DNA from 3 places in the Brenneria uluponensis genome. Region 2 is predicted to be linked to each of the others. Evidence: predicted binding sites of a transcription regulator. Region 2 holds the regulator's gene; each other region holds the start of a gene.

Region 1 (7,694 bases), 420 kb from region 2:
CTGGTATCCCTGATGGATCACTCGCCGGGGCAGCGTCAGTTCGCCTCGCCAGAAAAATACCGCGAATACTATCAGGGAAAATATCATCTGAATGATGATGAAATGGATGCGTTTGACGCGGATCAGCGTCGTCTGGCGGGGCGTTGGTCCCAACCGAACCGGTTGGCGATTGCCGCTTGCTGTCGTGAACGGGGTATCGCACTGGCCAGTCATGATGACGCCACGGCTGAACATGTCGAGGAGTCCTATGGGCTGGGCAGTATGATTGCGGAGTTTCCCACCACCGAAGTAGCGGCCCACGCCTCTCACCAATGCGGTATGCAGGTATTGATGGGGGCGCCGAATATTGTGCGCGGCGGTTCGCATTCCGGCAATGTGTCGGCGCATCATCTGGCTGCGTTGGGCCTGCTGGATATTCTGTCGTCGGACTATTATCCCGCCAGTATGCTGGATGCGGTATTCCGTATCGCCGACGATGACAGTAACCGATTCACTCTGTCACAGGCAGTGGCGTTGGTCTCTGCTAATCCGGCCCGGGCCATCGGGTTGACGGATCGCGGTCAGATTGCCGAGGGAAAGCGGGCGGACCTGGTGCTGGCGCATGCGCCGCATGGTCAGGTGCGGGTGCAGCATGTGTGGGCGCAAGGGCGACAGGTGTTTTGATGGCACGGCTTATCTGGCTGATGGGTGCGTCCGGTTCTGGCAAGGACTCATTACTAGCGGCTCTACGCCAGCAGGCACTGGATGACCTGCTGGTGGCTCATCGTTATATCACCCGTCCTGCCGATGCCGGGGGCGAGAATCATGTCGCTCTTAGTGAGAGGGAGTTTATCTGTCGTCAGGTCAACGGGCTGTTTGCGCTGCACTGGCAGGCGCATCAGCACTATTACGGTCTGGGAATTGAGATTGATGTCTGGCTGGGCCAAGGGCTGGATGTGGTGGCTAATGGCTCGCGGTTTGCCCTGCATCAGGCTCAGGCGCGTTATGGCGCACAACTGCTGCCAGTGTGTCTACAGGTTTCTACTTCGGTGTTGGCTCAGCGGTTGCGTCAACGCGGACGGGAGAGCGCTGCTGAGATTGAGCAACGACTGCGCCGTGCCAATAATGTGGTGCCGGCCGATTGTCAGCAATTGATGAATGATGGACCGTTATCACACACCCTGCTGGCATTTTGCCAACTGCTGGAGAAAACGTGATGGAGTTTACTTTTCTGGGAACCGGCGATGTTCGGCAAGTGCCGGTGTTTGGCTGTGACTGTCCTGCGTGTGTTCGGGCGCAGCGTGAATACCGTTACCGACGCGGTCCCTGTAGCGCGTCGATTCGTTGTGGCGACGAAACGACGTTGTTGGATGCCGGGCTGCCGCGACTGGAACAGCGCTTCAGTCCGGGCGAAATCAGTCATATAGTGCTAACCCATTACCACATGGATCATGTTCAGGGACTGTTTTCGCTACGCTGGGGGATCGGGGAGAAAATCCCGGTATATGGCCCGCCAGATATGCAGGGCTGCGACGATCTCTACAAGCATCCGGGGATGTTGGATTTTAAACCGTTTCTGACCCCGTTCCAGATGCTGCGATTAGGCGAACTTCGCGTGACACCGCTACCACTTAATCATTCGCGGCCGACATTCGGTTATTTGCTGGAAGATACTCACCAGACGCTGGCGTACCTGACGGACACGATCGGGTTGCCGACGGAGACGTTTCGTTATCTGAGCGAACGGGCGCTGACTCATCTGATTGTCGATTGCTCCGCCGCCCCTTGCGAACCGCCGCCCCGAAATCACAATGACCTGACCCGGGCACTGGCCATTCATGAGGCGCTTAACCCAGCGCAGACCTGGTTGACACACCTGAGTCATGAAATGGACAGTTGGTTAATGATGCATACCCTACCGGATAGAGTAGCTACCGCCGAGGATGGTCTGATACTGCATGCCTGATGCAAATTGGCGGTGTTTTACATCTTAATTGGCACCAATCATGACACGTTCTCCACTATGTTCATTTTTTAATCATTAATCTGTCATGAAGCTTTCATCTGTGATGCCCTTAATAGCAGCTATTCCGTTCACTGATTGACGAGATATGGCACAGCTATGACACAGGTACTGTTGGAATCTGAGACTTATCTGCACGTTCATTCCCAGCCGATTACACAGAAGAAAGTGCTGGAAGTCCGCCAGTTAAGTAAGGCTTATACGGCGCAGCAACGGGTACTGGATGACCTCAATTTTGATCTGCACAGTGGTGAAATGGTGGCGGTGATTGGCCGTTCTGGGGCAGGGAAGTCAACACTGTTGCATGTCATGAATGGTACGCTCCCGGCCAGTGAAGGCCAGATCCTGCACTACCGCGACAATGGCGATACACAGGACATCACACAACTCAACAGCCGCCAGATGCGGCAGTGGCGCAGTGAATGCGGGATGATTTTCCAGGATTTTTGCCTGGTGCCGCGGCTTGATGTGCTTACCAATGTCCTGCTTGGCCGGTTGAGCCAGACGTCCCCTGTTAAATCCTTTTTCAAATGCTTTTCTGATGAAGATCGTGCGCATGCCATCGGCCTGCTGCAATGGATGAGTATGCTACCCCATGCGTTGCAGCGGGCAGAAAATCTCTCCGGTGGACAGATGCAGCGTGTCGCCATCTGCCGTGCGCTGATGCAAAACCCCCACATTCTGCTGGCCGATGAACCGGTCGCATCGCTCGACCCCAAAAATACCCAACGCATCATGGATGTCCTGCGTCAGGTGAGTGACAACGGCATCACCGTGGTGGTGAATCTCCACTCCGTTGAACTGGTAAAAGAGTACTGCACGCGGGCGATCGGCATCGCTAAAGGACGCATTCTGTTTGACGGCCATCCCGCTGAGTTAACCGACGCTTTGCTTCACACTCTCTATGGCGATGAGATTAATCAACTCCACTAATAACGCCACTTTTGGCATGACCACTATCTTTGACATGACTACATATAGGCGAGAACCAATGAAAAAAATTGTTCGTTTGACCACGATGTTAGCTGCAATGTTTGCGGCCAACGCTTTTGCTGCCGATGCACCGAGAGAGCTTAACCTGGGTATTCTGGGTGGGCAGAATGCCACGCAGCAGATTGGCGACAATCAGTGCGTCAAAGATTTTCTGGACAAGACATTGAATGTGGATACCAAGATGCGCAACGCATCCGACTATTCCGGCGTAATTCAGGGATTGCTGGGCAAGAAAATCGATCTGGTGCTGAGTATGTCACCGTCAGCGTTTGCTTCGGTCTACATCAAAGATCCAAAAGCGGTGGATATCGCGGGTATTGCGGTGGATGACACTGATCAGTCTCGCGGTTACCACTCAGTGGTTATTGTCAAGGCTGACAGTCCCTATAAGAAACTGACAGATCTGAAAGGTAAGGCGTTTGGTTTTGCCGACCCGGATTCCACCTCTGGCTTCCTGATCCCTAACCATTCGTTCAAAAAGGAATTTGGCGGCACGATGGATAATCAGTATAACCACTTTTTTTCCAGCACCACATTCTCGGGCGGACATGAGCAGGACATTCTGGGCGTGCTGAATGGCCAGTTTGCTGGTGCGGTGACCTGGACATCAATGGTGGGTAATTATAACACCGGGTATTCCAGCGGTGCCTTTACTCGCCTGATTCGCATGGATCACCCGGATTTGATGAAACAGATCCGCATTATCTGGGAATCGCCGCTGATCCCTAACGGTCCGATACTGGTGAGCAATGCGCTGCCGGCAGCGTTCAAAGCCAAATTGATTGCCGCGGTAAAAACGCTGGATAAGCAAGACCATGCCTGTTTCGTGAAAGCGATGGGTGGCAAGCAGCACATTGGCGATGCCACGCTGGATGACTATAAAACGATCATCGAACTGAAACGCGAACTGATCAGCGGCGGTCGTTGACAGAACGGTGAATACAGGCCGCCACCTGGATGGGCGGCCTGATAACAGGCGATGACAGCATGTTGAACCCTGACTTTGAACACTATTACCAACAGATACGCGGGCGGCAGACGCGTGATTCCCTACTCTGGTCGTTGATGCTGGTTCTGCTGTATCTGGGCGCGGGTCATATAGCGGAATTTAATCCGCGTACCATTCTGGTGGCGTTTCCTCATTTTCTGGATTATCTGTCAGAGACGCTGCCGGTGCTGCACTGGAAGCTGCTATTGGCGGATGGTCATACACAGGGGTCGCTGGCCTACTGGGGTTATCGTCTGCCAATCCAACTGCCGTTGATTTGGGAAACCGTGCAACTGGCGCTGGCCTCCACTGTGTTTTCGGTGATGGTAGCGACAGTGCTGGCATTTCTGGCGGCCAATAACACGCAAAGTCCACCGGGGGTGCGTTTTACTGTCCGCACTCTGGTGGCTTTTCTACGTACCATGCCGGAACTGGCCTGGGCGGTGATGTTTGTTATGGCGTTTGGCATCGGCGCCATACCGGGCTTTCTGGCGCTGGCGCTGCACACTGTCGGTAGTTTGACCAAGCTATTTTATGAAGCGATTGAAACTGCATCCGGCAAACCGGTACGAGGTCTGGCAGCCTGTGGGGCCAGTGTCCTGCAACGTATGCGTTTCGGGATGTGGCCGCAGGTAAAGCCGGTTTTTCTGTCTTACAGCTTTATGCGACTGGAAATCAATTTCCGTCAGTCCACCATTCTCGGTCTGGTGGGGGCGGGCGGTATTGGGCAGGAACTCATGACCAACATTAAACTGGATCGTTATGATCAGGTCAGTATGACGATGCTACAGATTGTGCTGGTGGTCTTCGTCCTGGACGCGCTCTCCGGCAAGTTGCGCCGTCGAGTGGTGGAGGGGGAAAAATGAAGCTGACAAACCTGCCGCAGATGGAGTTGTCCGTAGTAAAACAGCAACACCACGAACTGTTTAGCATACAACGGCGTTACTTGTTCCGTTTGGGTCTGTTGGCTGTCGCTATCGTGCTCTATTACCTCTATTTTTTTGTCTTTTTTGGTATCAGCTGGGCACAGTGGTTACAGGGAAGCGGTGAAATTGGTCACTATTTCCTGCGTATGTTTGTCTGGCACGATTTTCTTAACTGGCCTTTTGGCTATTACTTGATGCAGATACTGATCACCCTTGCCATTGTGTTTGTCGGTACGTTGACGGCGACCTTGATGGCGCTGCCGCTCTCTTTTTTGGCCGCCCGCAATGTGATGATAACGCCAGTGCAACGACCGCTGGCAATACTGGTGAGACGGGTGCTGGATACATTACGTGGCATTGATATGGCTATCTGGGGGTTGATCTTTGTCCGCGCCGTCGGAATGGGGCCGCTGGCTGGCGTGTTGTCGATCATCATGCAGGACACCGGCCTGCTGGGTAAACTGTACGCCGAAGGTCATGAAGCCGTGGAGCGCTCACCCAGTCGGGGATTGACGGCGGTGGGGGCGAATAGCCTGCAAAAGCATCGCTTTGGTATTTTCACACAATCCTTTCCTACCTTACTGGCGCTTAGCCTTTATCAGATGGAATCTAACGTTCGCTCGGCCGCTGTCCTGGGCTTTGTGGGCGCGGGCGGTGTCGGCTTGGTTTACGCTGAAAACATGCGGTTGTGGAACTGGGATGTGGTGATGTTTATCACCCTGATTCTGGTCGTGGTAGTCATGCTAATGGATTACCTCTCTTCCCGGTTACGCCAGCGTTATATCATTGGTCTGCCCATTGCGTTGTATCAGGAAAAACCGTTTCTCACCGGGCCGCGTCAGACAGATAGCGCGCCGCCTTTAAAACCGCGCTGATCTATCAGGCTAGTCATTTTTTCGATAGTTGGTTTTGTGGTTTATCGGGCAAAACCAACGACTGGATAGATCATTGATGCATGCAGGAATACATCGACATCACGGGCTATTCCACCTGGGTTTCCTGTGAAGGCACAGCGGTTTCCAATACGCCATCAGCGTGCTGTACCCTCTCCCACCAGGCCGGTGAGACGGGGGACAGATGTTTGGTGGCAATCTCACCCAGTCGTGGGGTCAGCATAGTGAGCTGTCGCTCGCTTGCCAACTGGCTGGTGCGAATCACTGGTTCTGACCAATGATGGAATGAGAGGGTGAACATCCCCCAGTGGATGGGCACAAACACGTTTGCCTGTATATCCTGCACCGCCTGAATGGTATTTTCCGGCATCATGTGCGCATCCGGCCAGCGCCGGTCATATTGACCATTTTCCATGAAGGCGAGGTCAAACGGGCCGAAACGTTCGCCGATGTCTTTAAAGTGGGTGTCATAGCTGGAGTCGCCACTGAAAAAAATCCGTTCGGACTGACTCTGGATCACCCAGGAAACCCACAGAGTTTTGTTATGCGCAAAGGGACTACGGCCGGAAAAATGACGGGCAGGGGTGGCGGTGAATGTCAGATTGCCGTAGCTCAGGGTGTCATACCAATCGAACTCCTGAATGCGTGAGCGCTCAATCCCCCATTTCTGTAAATGTTTACCGACCTTGAGCGGCACGATGAATACGGTTTCCTGGTTGAGGAAGAACCTGATGGTTTTCTTATCCAGATGATCATAATGATCGTGGGAAATCAGGATGATATCCACTTTTGGTAGTTCATCCAGCGTTATTGCCGCTGGCTGGAACCGTTGAAACATAAAACTGAAAGGCGAAACGGTGGCAGAAAACACCGGATCGACAAGCATGATTTTCCCTTCCAGATTCAGCAGTAGTGTGGAATGCCCAAACCAGATAAATTTCAGGTGGTCTGCCGGTGTCAGAAAGGCAGTCATATCCGGTTGGATGTCGGGGAGTTTGCCAGCCGGGACGCGTGAGGCGTTATTGGACCCCAGTTTGAAGAGTAACGACAGGCTTTCTCTCAGACTCAGGCGCGGCGCGGTGGTTTTTCGAGGATTATAAAATCGCCCGGTTTCAGCAGAATAATGGTCAACGGTCTGGTTCGACATACAGCCTCCGGGAATCATCTGTCCAGTATTTATCTTCAGTCGATAAGCTATGGTAAAGTTCAAAAATAGCATGCTCACATGTTGCGCACCCGGCAATGTGTGCGGGTGGTCAATGCCTGATGTGGATGGTAAATGATGGGTGGTGAGCTTTGTTCTCACATGAACAGGCCATGAATGGGTTAAAAATAGAGGGTCGGATGATGCCTTTGACCCTATGAGCTGACCGTTTAATTAACATCTGTCTTTGGAGATGACAATGACGCGAACCGGACATATCCAACTATTGACGGAATACAACCAGTGGATGAACACCAAGATCTATGAGGCTGCCAGATGTTTATCGCCCACTCAACTGAGTGAGGACAAAAAAGCTTTCTTTGGCTCTATCCTGGGGACACTTAATCACCTGGTCGTGGCTGATACCTTGTGGCTTAAACGTTTTGCCAATCATCTGCCCAACAACCCGGCATTGGATTTTGTCCTGGTTCAACCCATGCCGACAGCATTGGCGCAAATATTATTCGCCGATATAGAGAGCCTGTGGCAACACCGCAAACAGCTTGATCTCACTATCCGTGAATGGAGCTGTTTGTTAACCGAGGCGGATCTTGATAGCACGTTAAGATATTCAAACACTAAGGGTATTGCTTCAAACAAACCCTTTTTTGCTTTACTGGTCCATTTTTTTAATCATCAAACCCATCACCGGGGACAAGTCACAACCCTATTATCACAAGAAGGTATT
Region 2 (7,694 bases):
AAAAGGCAGATACTGGGAAAAAAACTCCGCACAGGCGCAAGTCAGCCCTACCGCGGTCACCATGCAGGCAGTAAAAATCAGCAATGCCAGAAAGCTACTGCCCATATTACCAAAGGTGTGCTGAACATAAGCATGCAGAATTTCAGCCCCATTCTGCGCTTCCGGCACCAAAACACCGCTGTTCGATCCCAACTGGAACAGACTCAAATAAACCAGTGTTAAACCAACACCCGCAATCAACCCCGCCAGCATGGTGTACCGGGTAAGCAGGGCAGCATCGACAACCCCTCGGGAACGGGCGGCGTTAACTATTACAATACCGAATACCATCGCCCCCAGCGTATCCATAGTGAGATAACCATTAATAAACCCGCTGGAAAAAGGCACATGCTGATAGATATCAGTAGCCGGAATGGGAGCACCGACAGGCCACAGTAGCGCCGCCACACCCAATATCGTCAGAGCGATAATTTTTACCGGTGCCAGAATATGACCGACAGTATCCAGCAAACGCCCCGGATACAGGGAAATCCCGATGACAATCGCAAAATAGATCAGGCTATATATCAGTAGCGGTGTGGTGCCCTCACCCACCAACGGTGCAATACCTACTTCAAACGATACTGTTGCGGTACGAGGGGTTGCAAACAATGGCCCGACGGCCAGGTAGCATACCGTCGCCAGCACAACGCCGGCTTTCTTGCCAATCGGACTGCTCAAGGTATCGATACCACCGCCAACCCGTGCCAAGGCAATAATGGTTAGGACCGGTAGCCCAACGGCAGTGATCAAAAAACCGAGTGCGGCGATCCAGACATGTTCTCCCGCCTGTAAACCCACCATCGGGGGGAAAATGATATTCCCCGCGCCGACAAACAGGGCAAAGGTCATAAAACCCAATGCCATGATATCTTTGGACGTTAAACGATGACTCATAGTTATGTCGTGTTGCCTGTATAAACTCGCTAAAAAAGAAAAAACCGGGTAGAAAAATCAGCGACACCAGATTTTCATTCGGGCAATGTGCAGAATTATTGAAATAATTGATTGGCGTATATATCCATCATCTTTCAAGTTGCAGATGCGTTAGCTGTGCTCAGTTACCTGGTTGCCGTCTTCCTGCATCGTGCAATTTATTGGATATAGCCACAATGGGGGCTAAGTAAAGCGTTTATAGCGAAAAAATACAACACTTGATCTAAAAAGCAGAATATTAAACTAAATTTAATTGCTAAGATGACATATTGAGTTAATTTAGGACAATCGGCCAATACATGATTTGTGCATCATAAGAATATTTAGTGCAATAAAATCCCATTAAATACTTAGATTGTACAAAATAAAACCATAACTAAAACTTATAGAAATAAAAAACGCTGGCGAAATATGCCAGCGTTATAACAAACATAAACGGGTACTGAATCACCACACACGCTGGGCGATATCGACCACTAGTTTCAGCTTGTTCCACTGAGCTTCTTCGCTCAGGCTGTTGCCCTCTTCTGTTGACGCGAAGCCACACTGCGGACTCAGACAAAGCTGTTTTATGTCGACATATTTTGCCGCTTCAGCAATACGACTTTCTACATCCTGTACATTTTCCAATTCGCCATTTTTAGTCGTGATAAGCCCCAGTACAACTTGTTGGTGTCCCGGCTTGATATAGCGCAACGGCTCAAATCCCCCCGCACGCTCCGAGTCATACTCCAGAAAGAAAGCATCGACATTCACTTCACCAAACAGGGTTTTGGCCACCGGTTCATAGCCCCCTTCGGAAATCCAGGTCGAACGGAAATTCCCCCGGCAAACATGCAGCCCGATAATCAGATCGTCTGGTTTGCCAATCAACGCTTTATTCAGCACATCCGCATAAATACGGCACAGTTGTTGTGGATCTTCACCACGTTCACGGATTTGGCGCTTCTGATCGTCAGAACACAGATAAGCCCATACCGTGTCATCCAGTTGCAAATAACGGCAACCTGCATCATAAAACGCTTTAATGGCATCACGCCAAGTCTGAGCCAAATCGTCAAAGTAGGCGCCCAGATCGGGGTAAATGGTGCTATCAATAGCCTTACGACCGCCACGAAAATGCATCACGCTTGGACTGGGTATGGTCATCTTCGCCACCGCATCGCCCGCAATAGCGTTCAGATAACGGAAGTCTGCCAGCATGGGATGCTGTGGGTTGAAACTCACTTTACCGGTTACTTTTATGCCACGGGACTTGGTCTGAATACCGTTGAACTGAATGCCTTGCTCGGCTTCATAACGCTCAACACCGTTCAACCCTTCAAAAAAATCGAAATGCCACCAGGCACGACGAAATTCACCATCAGTCACCACCTGCAATCCGGTGTTCCGCTGCAACTCAACCGCACGCAGAATTTCCTGATCTTCTATGTTCCGCAATTGAGCGGCGCCAATCTCACCAGCCTGAAACTGCTCACGGGCCTGTTTAATTGCTGTGGGACGCAACAAACTACCGACCACGTCGGCACGAAACGGAGGAAGTGTTTGTGTCATGTTTTGCTCCTGACAGCCTGTTGACAGCGCAATTACTGTCACAGAGTTATAGTTTCATTATAAAATAATTACGCCGCTGTATTTAATGGACATCTAGACGGCTAAAAGTGGGAGCATCTTGGCATGAGTATTAATCAAGGACAAGGGAGTAATTTTCACATCACATGAAATAAATTCATCTTCCCGTGACAAATACTCATGAATGTATAGCGAGGTTGGGTACCGCAAACAACACCGAGCAGCAACAACGTAGCTGCGGCGGTGTGATAGCGGATTTCATCAGGTATTTCCGTCAGGCTAACGGTTTAGCCGTATTTTGGTTCAGGGCGGAAGACACTATCAACCGGTTTGGCAGGGTAAACATAAAGCGAGAACCGATACCTTCTTCGCTAATAACTTCCAGCTTGGCGTCATGATGGCCAAGGGCGTGTTTCACGATAGCCAGCCCCAGTCCGCTACCCCCGGTCTGGCGGGAACGGGCTTTATCCACACGATAAAACCGCTCGGTCAGGCGAGGTAGATGTTTGGGGGCAATACCTGGCCCGTTATCGCTCACCTGAAACTGTGCGCCCGACGGCGTCTGTTGCCAGCACACCTCAATACGGGTTCCCTTCGGCGTATGATTCACCGCGTTATACACTAAATTGGAAACCGCGCTGCGCAGCTGATCTTCATTACCGAACACTTTTAATTGTTCATTAACACGAAAAATGATCTCATGGCGCCCTTGACTCAGCGTCTCCGCTTCACGCTGTAACACCCGCAGCATCAGCGGAATGTCCACTTCCTCGCTCAGATCGATAGCGGTTGCCGCCTCGATGCGGGATAGCGTAAGCAGTTGTTTAACCAGACCATCCATCCGCCGCGTCTGCTCCTGCATGGTATTGAGCGCCTTTGCCTGTAAAGTGGCATCCAGCGATTCATCACTCATCATTTCCAGATAACCTTGTAACACTGTCAATGGTGTACGCAGCTCGTGACTGACATTAGCAAAGAAATTACGGCGGGCACCTTCAAGCTGATGCATTTGTGTCACGTCGCGAGCCACTATCAGCAACTGCCCTTCTGAATAGGGCATCACGCGGAACTCGACATGATACGAATTATTCAACAGCAACATCAGCGGTCCACTGAAGTCCCGTAACTGCATATATTCGGTAAATTCCGGATAACGCAGCAGATTGAGAATATTTTGACCATTATCCTCTGGCCAACGGAATCCCAGTAAATGCTGGGCTAGCCGATTACACCAGATCATGGTGCCTTCTTCTGTGGTGATCACTACCGCGTCAGGTAGTGACTCAGCGCCGCTGCGAAAACGTTTGATCAACAGCGCCAGTTCGCGTCGACGTCGACGGTTGCGCAACTGCATCTGATAGAGACCATAAAACAGCGGTTCCCAGCTCCACCGACCGGGAGGTGGCGTCATGCTGCGGTCAATCCACAGCCAATGAGAGAGTTTAAGCTGATTGTAAAAATTCCAGCATAAAGCCGCCAAAACAAAGACCAGAAGAAACCAGGGCAGATAACCAAAAATCAGCCCAAGCAACACAGCAGGAGTACAAAAAAAAGCCAGCTCCAATGCCAGCTTTTTCCAGGATAAACGTTCTAGCACGTTAGAAAATCTCCCAAACTAACGCTGTCAGTAACGCGTCGAGAAACGATAACCGGTTCCACGAACCGTCTGCACCATTTTGTCATGCCCACTGGTCTCCAGCGCTTTACGAAGACGGCGGATATGAACATCAACAGTACGATCCTCAACATAAACGTTAGTGCCCCAAACATGATTCAGCAACTGTTCACGACTATATACCCGTTCAGAGTGCGTCATAAAGAAATGCAGCAATTTAAATTCAGTTGGCCCCATATCCAGCGCGTACTCATCCGTCGTCACTCGATGTGAAGAAGGATCAAGGCTTAACCCGCGCATTTCAATCACTTCATCCACCGCCATGGGTGAAATCCGACGCATCACAGCCTTGATACGCGCTACCAGTTCCTTGGGGGAAAATGGTTTGGTAATGTAATCATCCGCACCAACTTCAAGCCCACGCACCCGATCTTCTTCTTCTCCGCGCGCGGTAAGCATCATTACCGGAATATCCCGGGTCAGTGTTTCACGTTTCATGTGCTTGATGAATTGCAGGCCTGAACCGCCAGGCAGCATCCAGTCAAGCAGAACCAATTCAGGGTATGGTTCAGTCAGCTGGTTTATCGCGCTATCATAATCTTCCGCCTCAACTGGCTGATAACCGTTCTGTTCCAGCACAAAGCACACCATTTCACGGATAGGCGCTTCATCTTCCACAACCAAAATACGTCTTGCCATCGTTAATCCTGCCATTAATCATCGCTATTAGCGTGCGGAATGCATTATGCGTCACTTTTGTGACAGATTTATGAACAGAAACCTGCCCCCGGGTCCACTCTTCTGGTCTGATTTAACCTGACGTAATTACTGCTATTCTTTGCGACAGCACTAAACTGACCACCTATAATCGCCGATGATAACTATTACATAACCCCATCAGCAGGGAGTTTCATGCGAATTATTCACACTTCTGACTGGCATCTTGGTCAATATTTTTATACCAAGAGCCGTGCCGCTGAACACCAGGCCTTTCTATGCTGGTTGATTCATCAAGTTCAACAACACGATGTGGATGCAGTAATAGTAGCAGGTGACATTTTCGATAACGGAACCCCGCCCAGCTATGCACGGGAGATGTATAACCGTTTTGTCGTGGATTTGCAGCACACCGGTTGCCAGTTGGTGATACTTGGCGGAAACCATGACTCAGTGGCCACGCTGAACGAATCCCGTTCCCTGCTGGCCTGCCTGAACACGCAGGTCATCGCCAGCAGCGATAACGATATTGACCGGCAAGTGCTGGTACTGAATAACCGTCAGGGGGAACCGGGTGCCCTACTGTGCGCCATTCCTTTCCTGCGTCCGCGCGATTTGCTAACCAGCCAGGCTGGCCAGTCTGGTGCAGATAAACAGCGAGCGCTGCTGGACGCCATTGCCGAACATTATCAGCACTGCTACCAGGTTGCCTGTCAGCGACGTGATGAGCTGGGATTACCCTTGCCCATCATTGCTACTGGTCACCTTACCACTGTCGGTGTCACGACATCGGATTCAGTGCGTGATATTTATATTGGCACGTTGGAAGCCTTTCCAGCTCAAATCTTTCCCCCCGCCGATTATATTGCCCTCGGACACATTCACCGCCCTCAACGAATCGCAAAGACCGAACACATTCGTTATAGCGGCTCCCCCATCGCATTGAGCTTTGATGAGTTGAATCACGAAAAATCCGTTTATCTGGTCACGTTTGACCAAGGATCACTCCACACTGTCGATACATTGACCATCCCAGAAACACAGCCGATGCAGTTGATCAAAGGCGATTTGGTAGAAATTGAACGTCGCCTGAACGGATTCAGGGAGTATCAGGGAGCATCGCCAGTCTGGCTGGATATTGAAGTCGCCACACAGGACTACCTGAATGACATTCAGAAACGGATTGAAGAACTGACGGTGGGGCTACATGTTGAAGTGCTGCTACTGCGCCGGGCGCGGGAACAACATTTACAAATGCTGATACAACAGGAAAAAGAGACACTGAACGAACTGAAACCAGAAGAGGTCTTCGAACGGCGCCTGGCGTTGGAGCCCGACCTGGAGACACCACGTCGACAACGGCTTCAGACACTGTTTACACAGGTCATGCATGACATCGAACAGGATGAACATCGGCAGGAGGACAAGGTATGAAAATACTCAGCCTGCGTTTAAAAAACCTCAACTCGCTACAAGGCGAGTGGAAAGTTGATTTCACCCGCGAACCTTTCGTCAGTAATAGCCTATTTGCCATCACCGGGCCGACCGGTGCTGGTAAAACCACACTGCTCGACGCCATCTGTCTGGCGTTATATCACCAGACACCGCGGCTGAAAGTGACACCCACTCAGAATGAACTGATGACGCGACATACCGCTGAGTCGCTGGCCGAAGTTGAATTTGAAGTCAAGGGTATTGCCTATCGAGCCTTCTGGAGTCAACGTCGGGCCCGTAATTCACCGGAAGGGAATCTACAACCACCGAAAGTCGAGCTAGCCCGGTGTGCCGACGGCAAAATTCTGACAGAAAAGATCAATGACAAGCTGGCAATGATTGCCGATATCACCGGCCTTGATTTCGACCGGTTCACCAAATCCATGCTGTTATCCCAGGGGCAATTCGCCGCTTTCCTCAACGCTGACGCCAACGAACGGGCAGAATTACTGGAAGAGCTGACAGGTACGGAGATTTACGGCCTCATTTCCGAACGGGTATTTGAACAGCATAAAGAAGCACAGGTTCAATTGGATACATTCCGCGCACGCGCCAGCAGCATCGAACTGCTAAGTGATGAACAGCGTGCGGAACTGGAACATCAGTTGTCAGCACGACAACAACGAGAGCAGTCACTGAGTCTACAACGTGATGAAATCCTCGCACATCAGCGCTGGTATGAAACACTGGCGCAATGTCAGCAGGCGCTCACTGCCACGCAACAGCAGCGCAGTCAGGTAGAGCAGATGCAACAACAGGCTCGACCACAACTGGAACGATTGGCGACAAGTGCGCCAGCGGAAAAATTACGCCCTCTTTATGATACGCAAGAACGATGTCAACGTGAAAAAACGTTACTGGCCCAGCACATTACCGACTTGACTGACCAATTGACCAACCAGCAATCCGTCATGGCTTTACTGAAATCACAAGCCGAAAAAGCGATAGTGGCGCAACAGGAACATGCCGATTACCGTCAGCAACAGGAAACCCTGATCAACGAACAAGTCCTACCGCTGGACCTCCATATCGCCACGCAACAGGAGCAACGCAACCGGTATCAGCACGCGCTAGAGCAACAGCGTAACCAACAGAAAGCCGCTATCGGCAAGCTAGAGCAATTACGTCAGCAGTATCGCCAAACCCAGGAACGGTTAAGGCAAATTGACATTTACCGACAGCAAAACCTGATGTATCAACACTGGGGAAGCCATATTCCGCTTTGGCAGGCCCAGTTCCCACAGCAACGAAAACTATTACAGGAACTGCTGATACTACAGGACAGACTTGCACAACAGCAGGAGCAGTCAGAACATCTGCA
Region 3 (7,694 bases), 1.4 Mb from region 2:
CGTACGGAATGGTGTTGTTGGATAGCCGTGATCCCAGCGTGATGGTGGCCGCCCGTTCCGGCAGTCCGTTAGTGGTTGGTCTTGGTGTCGGGGAAAACTTTATCGCCTCCGACCAACTGGCATTATTGCCGGTGACTCGTCGTTTTATCTTCCTGGAAGAGGGGGACGTGGCTGAAATTACTCGTCGCACCGTGCATATTTTCGATAAGCAAGGTCAGGATGTTAAACGCGAAGAGATTGAATCCAGCGTGCAATACGATGCCGGTGACAAGGGAACTTACCGTCACTACATGCAAAAAGAGATCTACGAACAACCGATGGCTATTAAAAATACCCTGGAGGGGCGTTTCAGCCACGGCGAGATCAATCTGTCCGAATTAGGGCCAAAAGCGGATGAACTGCTGGCGAAAGTTCAGCATATTCAAATTATTGCCTGCGGTACGTCTTACAATTCCGGTATGGTTTCCCGTTACTGGTTTGAAGCGTTGGCGGGAGTGCCTTGTGATGTGGAAATCGCTTCTGAATTCCGTTACCGCAAACCGGCAGTACGCGCTAATAGCCTGATGATTACGCTGTCTCAGTCTGGTGAAACAGCCGATACCCTCGCGGCATTACGTATGTCCAAAGAGTTGGGTTACCTCGGTTCATTGGCGATTTGTAATGTTGCGGGTTCTTCACTGGTGCGTGAATCCGATCTGGCGTTAATGACCAAAGCCGGTGTGGAAATCGGTGTGGCATCAACCAAAGCTTTCACCACGCAACTGACGGTACTGCTGATGCTGGTGGCGAGTATTGGCCATTTGCGCGGTATGGATGCGAAAATCGAGCACGATATTGTTCATGCTTTGCAGGCATTGCCAGCACGTATAGAGCAGATGCTGTCGCAGGACAAACTGATCGAATCGCTGGCGGAGGGTTTTTCTGACAAGCATCATGCCTTGTTCCTGGGGCGTGGCGATCAGTATCCGATTGCAATGGAAGGCGCGCTGAAGCTTAAAGAGATCTCTTATATCCATGCAGAAGCCTATGCGGCGGGCGAGTTGAAACATGGCCCGCTGGCGCTGATTGATGCTGATATGCCGGTGGTAGTGGTGGCTCCCAATAACGAGCTGTTGGAAAAGTTGAAGTCCAATATTGAAGAAGTGCGGGCGCGTGGCGGTGAATTATATGTATTTGCCGATGAAGCCGCTGGTTTCACTTCTGATAGCGAGATGATGAAGCTTATCAAACTGCCTCATGTTGAAGATGTTATTGCGCCGATCTTCTATACCGTTCCACTACAACTGCTGGCTTATCATGTAGCACTGATTAAAGGCACTGATGTGGATCAGCCACGTAATTTGGCAAAATCTGTCACGGTAGAGTAAGTGTAGTAATAAGCTAGTCAGGTTTGTGGAATGACAACATAGTTGTTAACTGGAAAATCCGGTTATGCTGTTCAAAAAGCATACCGGGTTTTTTTATGCCTAAATCGAAATAGTCACTGTCAGAGACGGTGATTGTTTCCCTGATTAGACAAGGGAGAGAGCTTGGAGACGGAACGTATTATCAACTGTGGATAATACGCCACGAAATGCCCTTTTCTGAGAGATCTCAAACGGGATTACGATGAAGTAAGATGTGAGCCATGCCAGGGATCATCGCGACGTTCATCCGGCATTTCGGCGGTGTCGGCAATGTTAAAATGCGATTTAAACCCATTATGATTTCTTGATTCCCCTACCATTGCATGAGAAGTGGGTACGGCAGCCATAGCGCCGATGGAAATAAAAAGGAAAAAAACGGCGGTGATGGTCTCTGAGATTTTCATCCTGTCTCGGGCTCCCCACTGTTGCGTTGTATCGGATGACAGGAGCATTTTGCCTGTGCTAGCGTCATGTTCTGTCAGTGGGTTTTAAAGCTGAGGGGCTCTGTATGTCCGTTTACGTCTAATGTGACAATGCGCTGCCTATTTGTAATTGATGTAACTCTGAGCAAGAGTATGCTCATCTGCCAGGATTTCAAATGTCATCTACGGTATGCCTCTACTGGGCATACAATCATTTTTAGGTCTGTTAGACATCAACGCTCAATCGACATGCCTGCACGTCATAGCCGACTTTACTCGCAAGGTGTGGCAATGGATTCGGGTGAACAAAGGCGATTGATGGGTCATCACGACGATGCTAATAAATTTCGATTTCTCAGCTAATGAGAAGAGACAAATTCTGACGCAAAATGCGCAGGTGGTACCGCAAAGTTCTCCCGCATCCGTTTTGTCTCTTCGGCTGGGGGCAACCCGAATAAGCGTTTAAATTCGCGATTAAACTGCGAAGGACTTTCATAACCCACAGATCGGCTTGCTACTGCCGCTGTGACGCCTTGTCGTACCATCATCAGTCGGGCCTGATGCAGACGTGTCGATTTCACGTACTGCATGGGTGATGTGCGAGTTATAGCCTTAAAGTGGCTATGAAAGGTCGGCACACTCATTCCTGCTTCGTCAGCCAGTTGGCTCAGACTAAGGGGAGTTGAGTAGGTGGCATGAATACGGCGTAACGCTTTGCCTATTTTGCCGAATTGCCCATGCATTGCCAACGCTGCACGCATGGCATTACCCTGAGCGCCGGTGAGAATGCGGTAATAGAGTTCACGCAGTAATGCCGGTCCAAGTATAACTGCACCGGGTGATTTGCTCATTGCTTCGAGGAAGTGCAACACAGAGGTTCTCAGCTCGTCATCCATTGGGCTGGACATCATGCTTTCGGGGGTCGCCGCTGGTTGCGCCACATTGTACCTTTCTATCTGTATCAGCAATTCGGCCGCCAGCTGGAAATCAAGATGTAAATAGATAGCCAGTAACGGATGCTCTGGTGATGCATCGGTTTCCATTACGAAGGGCACCGGCACTGAGACGGCAAGATAATGCTGCTCGTCATAAACGTAAGTTTTATCCCCAAAATAGCCTCGTTTCGAACCCTGACACACAATAACAATACCCGGATCGTAAAGCACAGGGGTGCGCGCCAGAGGATGATCCGAGCGAAGGAAACGTACGCCGGGAAGAGCGGTCAGGTTGTAACCTTCCTGTGGCGCCAATGCCATAAGCAAGCTGACCATGTGTTGCTGATCTGAAACAAGGCCGGAGAGCGCTATCGTTTGATCCCTCATGAAACCACCATCATATAATTAGGCAATAAATAGAGAATATATGGTCTAAAAAAAGACCATGATAGCGAATATTATGCACACCCCTCTTAGTTAACGGGAGTTTTTATGACATCATCCAAGATTATTTTTATCACTGGCGTCAGCAGCGGTTTTGGTCGTGCATTAGCTCAGGAAGCGTTAAGCAGTGGTCATCGCGTCGTGGGAACCGTGCGCAGTGCATCGGCAAAGGCGTCTTTTGAAGCGATCGAACCTTCACGTGCCTTTGCCCGTATTCTTGATGTGACAGACTTCACGTCGATTGGCGGGGTGGTTGCCGAGATTGAAGACACCATCGGTCAGGTTGACGTGCTGGTCAATAATGCAGGTTATGGCCATGAAGGCGTGATGGAAGAGTCTACGCTGGACGAAATGAAACGACAGTTCGACGTAAACGTATTTGGTGCGGTAGCGATGATCAAAGCTTTGCTGCCTTATATGCGTGAACGCCGCCGCGGGCATATTCTCAATATCACGTCGATGGGCGGATTCATTACCATGCCCGGTATTGCTTATTACTGCGGCAGCAAGTTCGCGCTGGAAGGGATTTCTGAAGCATTAGGTAAGGAGCTCAAACCTTTTGGTATTACTGTGACCGCTGTCGCGCCAGGGTCTTTCCGTACCGATTGGGCAGGGCGGTCAATGGTCAGGACGCCTCGAACAATCCCTGATTATGACCCGATATTCGACCCAATTCGTCAGGCTCGGGAGGAGAAAAATGGCAAGCAGCTAGGTGATCCTGCCAGAGCTGCGCGTGCCATGCTGGCAATAATTAATAGTGATGCGCCACCGACACATTTACTATTGGGAAGTGATGCTCTCGGCCTGGTGCGAGATAAACTAAAAGCTTATGCAGCCGAAATTGAGGCTTGGGAAGAGCTAACGCGTTCAACTGACGGTTAGTAAATTTTTCCTACAGTTGTTTTTAGTGATTATCCTATTGATATATATAAATATATTTATTAAGCATTATGATGCATGAATGCGGAAAAGCACCTGCAATTTGAAAGATGCTGGGTATATAACATCCGTCCGATGGTTCCCAGAAAATAGGGTAACTACCGGACGGATTTTTTATGGTGTGAACTTATATGGGGTAAGACGTCTGGTGCATAACGGATTTTGGTTCGGCGAGTTCGAGTTTGTCTTTTGGCGGCATCAATACGTCATTGATTTTTCATCGCTGGAAATAACGTTTTATGAGAGCTGGATAAAAACGGCTCTCCACATTAACGAGAGCGGAGTTAAGTAGTAAAAGCCGTGTGTTATGCGGCTTTATTGAATACCAGATGTACGGTACTGTAAAAAAAAATTTATCGTCACAGTGAGCCTTTTCATTGTGTTCCTCCCTGAATAATGGGGCCACAACCTGATTCTTGTTGCTGTTATTGCATAATCAGATTCCACATAACCTCATGTATTGGCTTGTTTGTCATAAAACTGTAATATAACGTACATTTTAATGTCACTTAATTGTCCTATTTTCCCTCCTGCAAACTACACTCTGATTAACAAAGCTCCGGGTCTACACTTTTAAAGTATTATCCCACAGGAGGGATTATGAAACTGATGCGTACTACTGTTGCCAGTATTGTTGCGGCAAGCGTTTCTTTGATGACTGTTTCCGCTTTTGCTGCTGATCTCACCGGCGCAGGTGCGACATTCCCCGCTCCGGTTTACACGAAATGGGCTGATTCATATCAAAAAGAAACCGGCAACAAAATAAACTACCAAGGAATTGGTTCTTCAGGCGGTGTAAAACAAATCGTTGCAAAAACCGTGGATTTCGGTGCGTCTGATGCGCCGCTGAAAGATGAAAAGCTGGCTCAGGAAGGTCTGTTCCAATTCCCGACTGTGATTGGCGGTATTGTCCTGGCGGTTAATGTGCAGGGCGTGAAAAAAGGTGAATTGACGCTGGATGGTAAAACCCTGGGTGATATCTATCTGGGCAAAATTAAAAAATGGAATGATCCAGCAATTGCCAAACTGAACCCGAAAGCGAAGCTGCCGGACCAGGATATCGCGGTTGTCCGTCGTGCTGATGGTTCTGGCACGTCTTATGTGTTTACCAGCTACTTGTCAAAAGTAAGCCCTGAGTGGAAAGAGAAGGTGGGTGCAGGCAACACAGTTAACTGGCCGACCGGTCTGGGTGGTAAAGGTAATGATGGTGTCGCGGCGTTTGTTCAGCGTCTGCCAGGTGCTATTGGTTATGTAGAATACGCTTATGCCAAACAGAACAAGCTGGTTTACACCAAACTGATTTCTGCTGATGGCAAGGTTGTGAACCCGACTGAAGTGTCATTCAGTAACGCGGCCAAAGGTATTGACTGGAGCAAGTCTTTCGCTCAGGACCTGACTAACCAGAAGGGGGCGGATGTATGGCCAATTACCTCCACTACCTTTATCCTGTTGCATAAAGTACAAACCAAACCTACACAGGGTAAAGAAGTGATGAAGTTCTTTGACTGGGCGTATGACCATGGTGGCAAAGAAGCCAACGCGCTGGATTACGCTACTCTGCCAAAAGAAGTGGTTGCTCAGGTTCGCGCAGCATGGAAAACTCAGATTAAAGACGAAAGCGGTAAATCGATTTATTAATTGAGTTGGTCAATCGTTATTTGCTGGTAATCGTGAGGCGGATAATCCGGAAACGGGGGATCCGCCTCCGAAATTCATAGGGGTTACCCCTATTATTTTGAGAAGAGAGTCGTATGGCTGAATATAAGCCAGCTATTACCCCGCCAGGAAAACATGGAGATGTCATTTTCGGTGTGCTGGTAAGGCTGTCTGCGTTGCTAACGTTATTGTTGTTGGGGGGCATCATTGTTTCCCTGATTATCGCATCCTGGCCGAGCATACAGAAGTTCGGTTTTTCGTTTTTGTGGACAAAGGAATGGGATGCACCTGCCGAGCAATTTGGTGCGTTGGTTCCGATCTACGGCACTATTGTCACTTCGCTGATTGCCTTGATTATTGCGATTCCGATCAGTTTTGGTATCGCCCTGTTTTTGACCGAGCTGGCGCCCAACTGGTTAAAACGTCCGTTGGGTATCGCTATTGAATTGTTGGCCGCTATCCCCAGTATCGTTTACGGCATGTGGGGCTTATTTGTTTTTGCACCGTTGTTTGCCAAATATTTCCAGCAGCCGGTGGGATATGTGCTTTCCGATATTCCGTTTATAGGTGTGCTGTTTTCCGGCCCGGCCTTCGGTATTGGTATTCTGGCTGCTGGTGTGATTCTGGCAATCATGGTTATTCCCTATATTGCTGCCGTGATGCGTGATGTGTTTGAGCAAACACCAGTGATGATGAAGGAGTCGGCTTACGGGATCGGTTGTACTACCTGGGAAGTGATTTGGCGTATTGTACTGCCGTTTACCAAAAATGGTGTGATTGGCGGTGTGATGCTGGGTCTGGGACGTGCGCTGGGAGAAACGATGGCAGTGACGTTTATCATTGGTAACACCTACCAGCTGAATAGCCCGTCGCTGTATATGCCGGGAAACAGTATTACTTCTGCGTTGGCGAATGAATTTGCAGAGGCTGATCCTGGTGTACATACCGCAGCGCTGATGGAGCTAGGCCTGATCCTGTTTGTCATTACCTTTATTGTTCTGGCGTGCTCAAAATTGATGATCATGCGTCTGGCGAAAAATGAAGGAGTACATTGATGACGGCAATCAGCATTGGGAACGAAGCAGAGCTTATCCGCATGCGTCGCAAAATGCAGGCCTGGCGGCGTCAGAAAAATCGTATCGCCTTATGTTTATCGATGCTGACGATGGCATTTGGGTTGTTCTGGTTGGTTTGGATCCTGTTTTCCACGATCACCAAAGGTATTGACGGCATGTCACTGTCGCTGTTTACCGAAATGACGCCGCCTCCCAACTCACCGGGTGGTGGTTTGGCCAACGCTATTGCGGGCAGTGGTCTACTGATTTTTTGGGCGACATTTCTGGGAACGCCACTGGGTATCATGGCGGGCATTTATTTGGCGGAATATGGCCGTAAATCGCTGATTGCAGAAGTTATTCGTTTTATTAATGATATTTTGCTATCGGCACCGTCCATTGTTGTAGGGTTGTTTGTTTATAGTCTCGTGGTTACCAGAATGGAGCATTTTTCCGGCTGGGCAGGGGTTATCGCGCTGGCATTATTACAGATACCGATTGTTATCCGCACCACGGAAAATATGCTCAAACTGGTACCAGATAGCCTGCGTGAAGCTGCCTATGCTCTGGGTACACCCAAATGGAAAATGATTTCTGCAATTACGTTAAAAGCGTCTGTCTCAGGAATTATTACCGGCATTCTACTGGCTGTTGCTCGTATCGCCGGGGAAACGGCACCGTTGCTGTTCACTTCGTTATCCAACCAGTTCTGGAACACGGATTTAATGCATCCGATTGCCAACCTGCCGGTGACTATCTTCAAGTTTGCCATGAGTCCGTTCGCAGAGTGGCAACAGCTGGCTTGGGCAGGTGTACTGTTGATTACTGTGTGTGTGC

The links. Region 2 encodes PhoB, which activates phosphate uptake and scavenging genes when phosphate is short. Its sites were predicted from a motif close to CTGTCATAAAACTGNCNNAT; they were not measured.
Region 1: phnC (phosphonate ABC transporter ATP-binding protein) is a predicted target of PhoB. The motif match lies at 2,026-2,045, and genes of this name have one in related genera.
Region 3: pstS (phosphate ABC transporter substrate-binding protein PstS) is a predicted target of PhoB. The motif match lies at 4,616-4,635, and genes of this name have one in related genera.

Annotation. Positions count from the first base shown of each region.
Region 1 is NZ_CP135917.1:3,243,591-3,251,284, reverse strand. Features, by position in the region: gene phnM (alpha-D-ribose 1-methylphosphonate 5-triphosphate diphosphatase) at 1-663, shown strand, start outside; gene phnN (ribose 1,5-bisphosphokinase) at 663-1,196, shown strand; gene phnP (phosphonate metabolism protein PhnP) at 1,196-1,945, shown strand; gene phnC (phosphonate ABC transporter ATP-binding protein) at 2,102-2,935, shown strand; gene phnD (phosphonate ABC transporter substrate-binding protein) at 2,994-3,923, shown strand; gene phnE (phosphonate ABC transporter, permease protein PhnE) at 3,986-4,849, shown strand; gene phnE (phosphonate ABC transporter, permease protein PhnE) at 4,846-5,784, shown strand; gene RS889_RS15185 (MBL fold metallo-hydrolase) at 5,891-6,949, opposite strand; gene RS889_RS15180 (DinB family protein) at 7,206-7,694, shown strand, end outside.
Region 2 is NZ_CP135917.1:3,667,412-3,675,105, forward strand. Features, by position in the region: gene brnQ (branched-chain amino acid transport system II carrier protein) at 1-936, opposite strand, end outside; gene RS889_RS17085 (cobalamin-independent methionine synthase II family protein) at 1,423-2,529, opposite strand; gene phoR (phosphate regulon sensor histidine kinase PhoR) at 2,822-4,144, opposite strand; gene phoB (phosphate response regulator transcription factor PhoB) at 4,172-4,861, opposite strand; gene sbcD (exonuclease subunit SbcD) at 5,075-6,313, shown strand; gene RS889_RS17105 (AAA family ATPase) at 6,310-7,694, shown strand, end outside.
Region 3 is NZ_CP135917.1:5,019,386-5,027,079, forward strand. Features, by position in the region: gene glmS (glutamine--fructose-6-phosphate transaminase (isomerizing)) at 1-1,367, shown strand, start outside; gene RS889_RS23380 (hypothetical protein) at 1,604-1,810, opposite strand; gene RS889_RS23385 (AraC family transcriptional regulator) at 2,188-3,099, opposite strand; gene RS889_RS23390 (oxidoreductase) at 3,256-4,089, shown strand; gene pstS (phosphate ABC transporter substrate-binding protein PstS) at 4,747-5,784, shown strand; gene pstC (phosphate ABC transporter permease PstC) at 5,898-6,857, shown strand; gene pstA (phosphate ABC transporter permease PstA) at 6,857-7,694, shown strand, end outside.